2 regions of the Micromonospora sp. CNZ286 genome follow, and region 1 is predicted to be linked to the other one. Evidence: predicted binding sites of a transcription regulator. Region 1 holds the regulator's gene; the other holds the start of a gene.
What was found. Region 1 encodes HspR, which represses chaperone genes until heat shock. Its sites were predicted from a motif close to TTGAGTNNNNNNNACTCAA; they were not measured.

Region 1 (3,407 bases):
GTGTTGATCACGGTGGTGACCGGGCCGCTGCTCGCCCGCCTGCCGGACAGCCCGTGGTTCAAGCAGTGGCTGCGCACCCGCGCCGCCGCCGCACGGCCGCCCGCGCCGCTGCCCCTGGGCACCGGCGACTGACCGGGCCGGGCCGGATCAGCCGCAGGGCAGATCCGGCCCGGCGTTGTCAAATTGATCCCGGGAAGGTCTACCCCTGCTCCGTCCAACCGCGTTAACGTTTCGGCCCAGCAGCCAGGGTCCGCGGGTGGCCTGCGCCCCCGCCAGCGCAAGCGGAAGGTCGGCCGGTGAGCGTGCAGGAAGAGACGTTCCGCGGCTTCGCCAACCCGGTCGATCCCTCGCCCGCCGAGCTTCGGGCGTGGGCCTATCAACCGGATTCGGTGCCGCTGACCTCGATGCCGCCCGACTGGGATCTGCTGGTCGCCGGTGACCATCTGGTGCAGACGCTGTTCGATCTGGCCATGGATCAGGGCTGCCCGGCGCGGCGGTTCACGCTGCACTGCCTCTACATCTACGCCGCCGACGGCATCCGGACGAACTTCCGCGCCCACCCCAAGCGCCGGTTCCGCAAGCTGGTCGAGCAGGCCGAGAAGTCCGGCGACGACCTGATGCGCAACTGGGCGCACAACAGCCGGGTGCTGCTCGCCCGGCCGGATCTCTTCGTCTACCGCGACTGGTGCGAGGGCGGCCTGGTCCGCGAGAACCGCCGCCTCTGACCACCTCGACCCGCCCACGTCGACCTCACTGGCCACGTCGACCCGACCGGCCTGGTCGATCATGAACTTGGCGGTGTTTGGTGTCCGGTTTGTCGCCGCCAACTTCATGATCGACCGCGAGGGCGGGTGCGTGGTGCCCGCCCGGAGCAACCCGACGTCCCGGCCCGCCTTGCAGAACACGAACGGGCCGGGATCCCCCGTGGATCCCGGCCCGCACGTCGGCGGATCGTCTAGGTCGACCCGCCCTGCTTCTTGCGCCGCTCGTCGTCCCGCGCCCGGTCCACGCCGTGGTCCGTCTGGTCGGCGAAGCGCCCTTCCTTGACCTTGTCGCTGAAGCGTCCCTCGGTGACCCGGTCAAACCGCTCGCGCACGTTCTCGGCCACCTTCTCCAGCCGTTCCTCCGCGCGCTCGGCCACCTTCTTCGCCGGTTCCGTCATGACTCCCCCCGCCAGCCCGGAATCCGCTTTGGGGCTTTTGCCCCTACGGAAAAGCCTAGTTGACCCCGCTCTGCCGTACCCCGCTTTCCCCTGACCCGGCCCGCGAACCGCCCGGGGAACGACGAAGGCCGGCGCGGCCCCGGGGGAGCGGGGCGCGCCGGCCTTCAGGTACGGAATCAGCGGTCGGGAGCGCGGCGCGGACGCCAGACGACGAGCGCGGTGGATGTGCGGTTGGTGGGCACGAGGTCGCCGCGGGGGAAGCCGCCGAGCGACTCCAGCTCGGCGATCCGCCGGTACGCGGCGTCCAGTTCCGCCTCCAGCCGGGCCACCCGCTGCTGCGCCTCTTCGAGCAGCCGCTCCAACCCGATGATCCGCTTGACCCCGGCCAGGTTGATCCCGTCGTCCTGGCTGAGCCGCTGCACCTCGCGGAGCAGCACCACGTCCCGGACGCTGTACCGGCGACCGCCGCCGGACGCCCGGCCGGCCTGCACCAGGCCCAGCCGGTCGTACTGGCGCAGCGTCTGGGGGTGCATCCCCGCCATCCGCGCGGCCACCGAGATCATCAAGACCTTGGCCTCGTATGCCTGGTCACCCGAGCCGACGTACTCCTCCGACATGCCCGCTCACCTCCGGTGCCGCCGTCAACTGAATCGACGTACCCGCGCGTCGAGATGTTCCCGCGCGGCGGGCGGAGTCTGCGCCGCGAAGGTCTCCAGCGCCGCCCGCGCCTCGTCCGAGACCTTCGCCGGAACCACCACGTCGAGCGTGACCAGCAGGTCACCGGCGCGGCCGTCCTTGCGTACGACGCCCTTGCCGCGGGCGCGCAGCACCCGCCCGCTGGGCGTACCCGGTGGCACCCGCAGGGTCACCGTCCCGTCCAGGGTCGGCACGCGCAGGTCCGTGCCGAGAACCGCCTCGGCGTACGTGATCGGGACGTTCAGGGTCAGGTCGTCCCCGGTGCGCCCGAACAGCTCGTCCGGGCGGACCTTCACCTGCACGAACAGGTCGCCCGCCGGACCGCCCCGCTCGCCGGGCTCACCTCGGCCGGCCAGGCGGATCCGCTGCCCGTCCGACACCCCGGCGGGGAAGCGGACGTGCAGCGTGCGGGTCTTGGTGACCCCGCCGGTGCCGTGGCACTCCGGGCACTTCTCCTCGACGATCGTGCCGACACCCTGGCAGTTGCGGCACGGCTCGGAGAAACTGAACGACCCCTGGTTGCGGGTGGTCACGCCGGCGCCGTGGCAGACCGGGCAGGCCACCGGCTGGGTGCCGGGCTTCGCGCCGTTGCCGTGGCAGGTGTCGCAGACGCCGGGCGCGCGCAGCGTCAGCGGCAGCGTGACGCCGCGTACCGCGTCTTCGAAGTCGAGCGCCACCTCGGTCTCGACGTCCCGGCCGCGGGCCGGGCCGCGCGGACGTGCCGGACCGCCGCCACCTGCACCGCCGGAGAAGATCGAGCTGAACAGGTCGGTGAAGCCGCCGCCGCTGAACCGGCTGTCCCCACCCCCGGCGCCGCCGCCGAACAGGTCGGAGACGTCGAACGGCATGCCGCCCGGCTGGCCCGCGCCGCGGGCGCTGCGCCGGAAGGCGCCGGAGCCGAACAGCGAGCGCATCTCGTCGTACTCACGGCGCTTCTTCTCGTCACCGAGCACCGCGTACGCCTCGGAGACGGTCTTGAACCGCTCCTCGGCGCCGGTGTCGCCGGGGTTGTGGTCCGGGTGCGACTCCCGGGCCAACTTGCGGTACGCCTTCTTGATCTCGTCCGAGGAGGCGGACTTGTCCACGCCCAACGCGGCGTAGTAGTCCTTCTCGATCCAGTCCTTGGAACTCACCGGTCCACCCCCTTCCACGGGTCGAACCCCGGTCGTCCCGCCCGCCCGGTGCGGGCGGGCGGGACGTCACGGGTCGGCACTACTCCGGGTCCGCGACCGCGACCATGGCGGGCCGCAGCAGCCGCTCGCCGAGCTGGTAACCACGGCGCATGACCTGGACGCAGGTCGGCTCCGTCACGTCGGCGGAGGTCTGGTGCGCCACCGCCTCGTGCCGGGTCGGGTCGAACGGGTCACCCTGCTCGCCGAACGCGGTCAGGCCGAACTTCGCGAGCGCGCCGGTGAGCTGCTCGGCCACGCTGCCGAACGGTCCCACCAGGTCGCCGTGCTCACGGGCCCGGTCCAGGTCGTCGAGGATCGGCAGCAGCGCGGTGAGCACCGCCCCGGTGGCCTGCTCCTGAACCAGGTTGCGGTCCCGG
Region 2 (3,407 bases), 3.6 Mb from region 1:
ACCCCGACCGTGGCCTGCCCGGACGTCCGCGGCCGGCTACCGCAGGTGCCCGACCGGGCCCGCGCCGAGGTGGACCGCACCCTGGCGCTGCTGGAGTCGCAGATCGCCGACGCGAACCGGCGGCTCGCGGCGGAGGGCCGCAAGGGCGGCGAGTTCATCAACAACGCGATCCTGCGTCCGCTCGCGGACAAGCGGACCGCGGCGCTCAACCGGATCGCCACCGCCATCGGCCGGGTCGCCCAGCGCCCGCAGGGCCTGGACCAGCTCGCCCAGTGCGCGGTGACCGACACCCCGCAGAACGGCGGCCAGAACGGCGGGAACAACAACGGCGGTCAGAACGGCGGCAACAACAACGGGGGCCAGAACGGCGGCAACAACAACGGCGGCCAGAACGGCGGGAACAACGGCGGCGGGAACAACAACGGCGGTGGCCAGAACAACGGTGGCGGCAACGGCCTGAACGTGCTCGCCAAGGACTGCTCCGGCAGCCAGCTCCAGGCGCACGACGGTTTCCAGAACGGCAACCGGTGCGTGAGCACCGCGTTCGGTGAGGTGGGCGCCGCGGCGAACAACCCGTCGCTGCTGATCACGCAGTTCCCGAACCAGGTGCGGCGCAACCAGCCGTTCACCCTCCGGGTCACCACCAAGAACCTGGTGCGGGACCGCTTCCTCGCCGCCGGCCAGGGCGGCTACTACCTGGAGAGCTCGCTGCTCAACGGCCAGGGCCTGGTGCGCGGCCACTTCCACACCGCCTGCCGCATGCTCGGCAGCACCCGGCAGCCTCCGAACCCGCAGGACGTGCCGGCCTTCTTCGTGGCCACCGAGGACGGGCGGGGCGGCAACCAGCCGGACGACGTGCTGATCCAGATTCCGGGCCTGGCGCAGTCGGGCGTGGCGCAGTGCGCGGTCTGGGCCGGTGACGGCTCGCACCGCATCCCGATGATGGAGCGGGCCAACCAGACTCCCGCCATCGACGTGGTGCGCATCCGGGTCAACTGAGCGGGCGAACGGCAGCGGCCGTCCGGGGGACTCCTCCGGGCGGCCGCTGCCGTTCCCGCGTACGGGCACGGTGGAAGGTGATCCCGGAAGAAATTTCGTGCCGGCGGTATCCGGCCGGATGAAAAGCGCTGACCGTAGAAAGCCGATCGGGGCCCCGCCGATTTCTCAGCGTGACCCCGGGATGCCCGACGGTGAACCGGTGGCGGTCAGCGGTTCTTGTACGCCTCGACCACCGACACCGGGATGCGCCCGCGCTCGGAAATCTCGAACCCGTTCTTGGCGGCCCATTCCCGGATGGCGCGGTTCTGCTCGCGGTCCATTCCCGAGGTGCTCGGCCGGGCGGTGCGGCGGGCGCCGCGGGCGACCTCGGTCGCTCCCCGGCCGATTCGCCTGCCAGCGCTGATGTACGGATCCAGCGCCTTGCGCAGGACGCCCGCGTTCTCGTCGGAGACGTCGATCGTGTACGCCACGCCGTCCAGGCTGAACTCGACGGTCCGATCGGCCTTTCCGCCGTCGAGGTCGTCAGTCAGAACGGTGATTACTTTCCTTGCCATCGCCATTACTCCCTGTGTCGGGCGGGGTGTGGCTAAGAGTTTGACCTACCGCGCGGTAATTCCGCAACAATAGCCGACTGTTTCCATTCGGCGGGTCGCGGTAAAGGGTGCCGCCATTGGGTGCGGAGCGCGGGAACGCGGCGCTTCGTAGTGGCGTGGGTCACAACCCGGAACAAGGGGCACGTTTTGTTACTTGAGCCAGACACGCTCAACCAACGTGATGGCAGGTGTTCGATGGCAACTCTTCCGGTACTCCCACTGACCGACGCCGTCCTGCTGCCCGGGATGGTCATCCCGGTGACCCTCGACCCGACCACCCAGGCCGCCGTCGACGCGGCCCGCGCCACCGGCGACAAGGAACTCCTGGCCGTACCCCGCCTCGACGGCGAGTACGGCTCCGTCGGCGTGGTCGCCACGATCGAGAAGGTGGGCCGGCTGCCCAGCGGCGAACCGGCGGCGGTCGTCCGCGGTCTCACCCGCGCCCGCATCGGCTCCGGCGTGCCCGGCCCCGGCGCCGCGCTCTGGGTCGAGGCGACCGAACTCGACGAACCCGCACCGGCGGGCCGCGCCCGCGAACTGGCCCGCGAGTACCGCGCGCTCATGACCTCGGTGCTGCAGCAGCGCGGCGCCTGGCAGGTGATCGACGCGATGGAGCGGATGACCGACCTGTCCGAGCTGGCCGACTCGGCCGGCTACGCGCCCTGGCTCAGCCTGACGCAGAAGACCGAACTGCTCGCCGCGCCGGACGTCACCGCCCGGCTGGAACTGCTCGTCGGCTGGGTGAAGGAACACCTCGCCGAGCAGGAGGTCACCGAGCAGATCAACAGCGACGTCCGCGAAGGGCTGGAGAAGTCCCAGCGCGAGTTCCTGCTCCGCCAGCAGCTCGCCGCGATCCGCAAGGAACTCGGCGAGGACGAGCCGGACGGCTCCGCCGACTACCGCTCCCGGGTGGAGTCCGCCGACCTGCCGGAGAAGGTCCGCGAGGCGGCGCTGCGCGAGGTCGGCAAGCTGGAGCGGGCCAGTGACGCCTCACCCGAGGCGGGCTGGATCCGGACCTGGCTGGACACCGTCCTGGAGATGCCGTGGAACACGCGTACCCAGGACAACATGGACCTGGCCGCGGCCCGGGCCGTGCTCGACGCCGACCACGCCGGCCTGGCCGACGTGAAGGACCGCATCCTGGAGTACCTCGCGGTGCGCAACCGGCGCGCGGAGCGCAACCTCGGCGTGGTCGGCGGACGCGGTTCCGGCGCGGTGCTGGCCCTGGCCGGTCCGCCCGGTGTCGGCAAGACCAGCCTCGGCGAGTCGGTCGCCCGGGCGCTGGGCCGCAACTTCGTCCGCGTCTCCCTCGGCGGTGTCCGGGACGAGGCGGAGATCCGCGGTCACCGGCGCACCTACGTGGGCGCGCTGCCCGGCCGGATCGTGCGGGCGCTGCGCGAGGCCGGCTCGATGAACCCGGTCGTGCTGCTCGACGAGGTCGACAAGCTGGCCGCCGGCTACTCCGGCGACCCGGCGGCGGCCCTGCTGGAGGTGCTCGACCCGGCGCAGAACCACACGTTCCGCGACCACTACCTGGAGGTCGACCTCGACCTGTCCGACGTGCTGTTCCTGGCCACCGCCAACGTGGTCGAGGCGATCCCCGGCCCGCTGCTGGACCGGATGGAGCTGGTCGCGCTGGACGGCTACACCGAGGACGAGAAGGTCGCCATCGCCCGGGACCACCTGCTGCCCCGGCAGCGGGAACGGGCCGGGCTGACCACCGACGAGGTGACAGTCGCCGACGAGGCGCTGGCGCTGATCGCTGGTGAGTACACCCGGGAGGCCGGCGTCCGGCAGCTCGAACGCGCTCTCGCC

Region 2: lon (endopeptidase La) is a predicted target of HspR. The motif match lies at 1,747-1,765, and genes of this name have one in related genera.

The regions. Positions count from the first base shown of each region.
Region 1 covers NZ_JACHIZ010000001.1:6,521,052-6,524,458, forward strand. Annotated here, with positions in the region: gene FHX31_RS29305 (cation:proton antiporter) at 1-132, shown strand, start outside; gene FHX31_RS29310 (hypothetical protein) at 297-725, shown strand; gene FHX31_RS29315 (hypothetical protein) at 956-1,162, opposite strand; gene FHX31_RS29320 (heat shock protein transcriptional repressor HspR) at 1,339-1,779, opposite strand; gene dnaJ (molecular chaperone DnaJ) at 1,804-2,991, opposite strand; gene grpE (nucleotide exchange factor GrpE) at 3,071-3,407, opposite strand, start outside.
Region 2 covers NZ_JACHIZ010000001.1:2,880,329-2,883,735, forward strand. Annotated here, with positions in the region: gene FHX31_RS12920 (hypothetical protein) at 1-999, shown strand, start outside; gene FHX31_RS12925 (histone-like nucleoid-structuring protein Lsr2) at 1,206-1,553, opposite strand; gene lon (endopeptidase La) at 1,788-3,407, shown strand, end outside.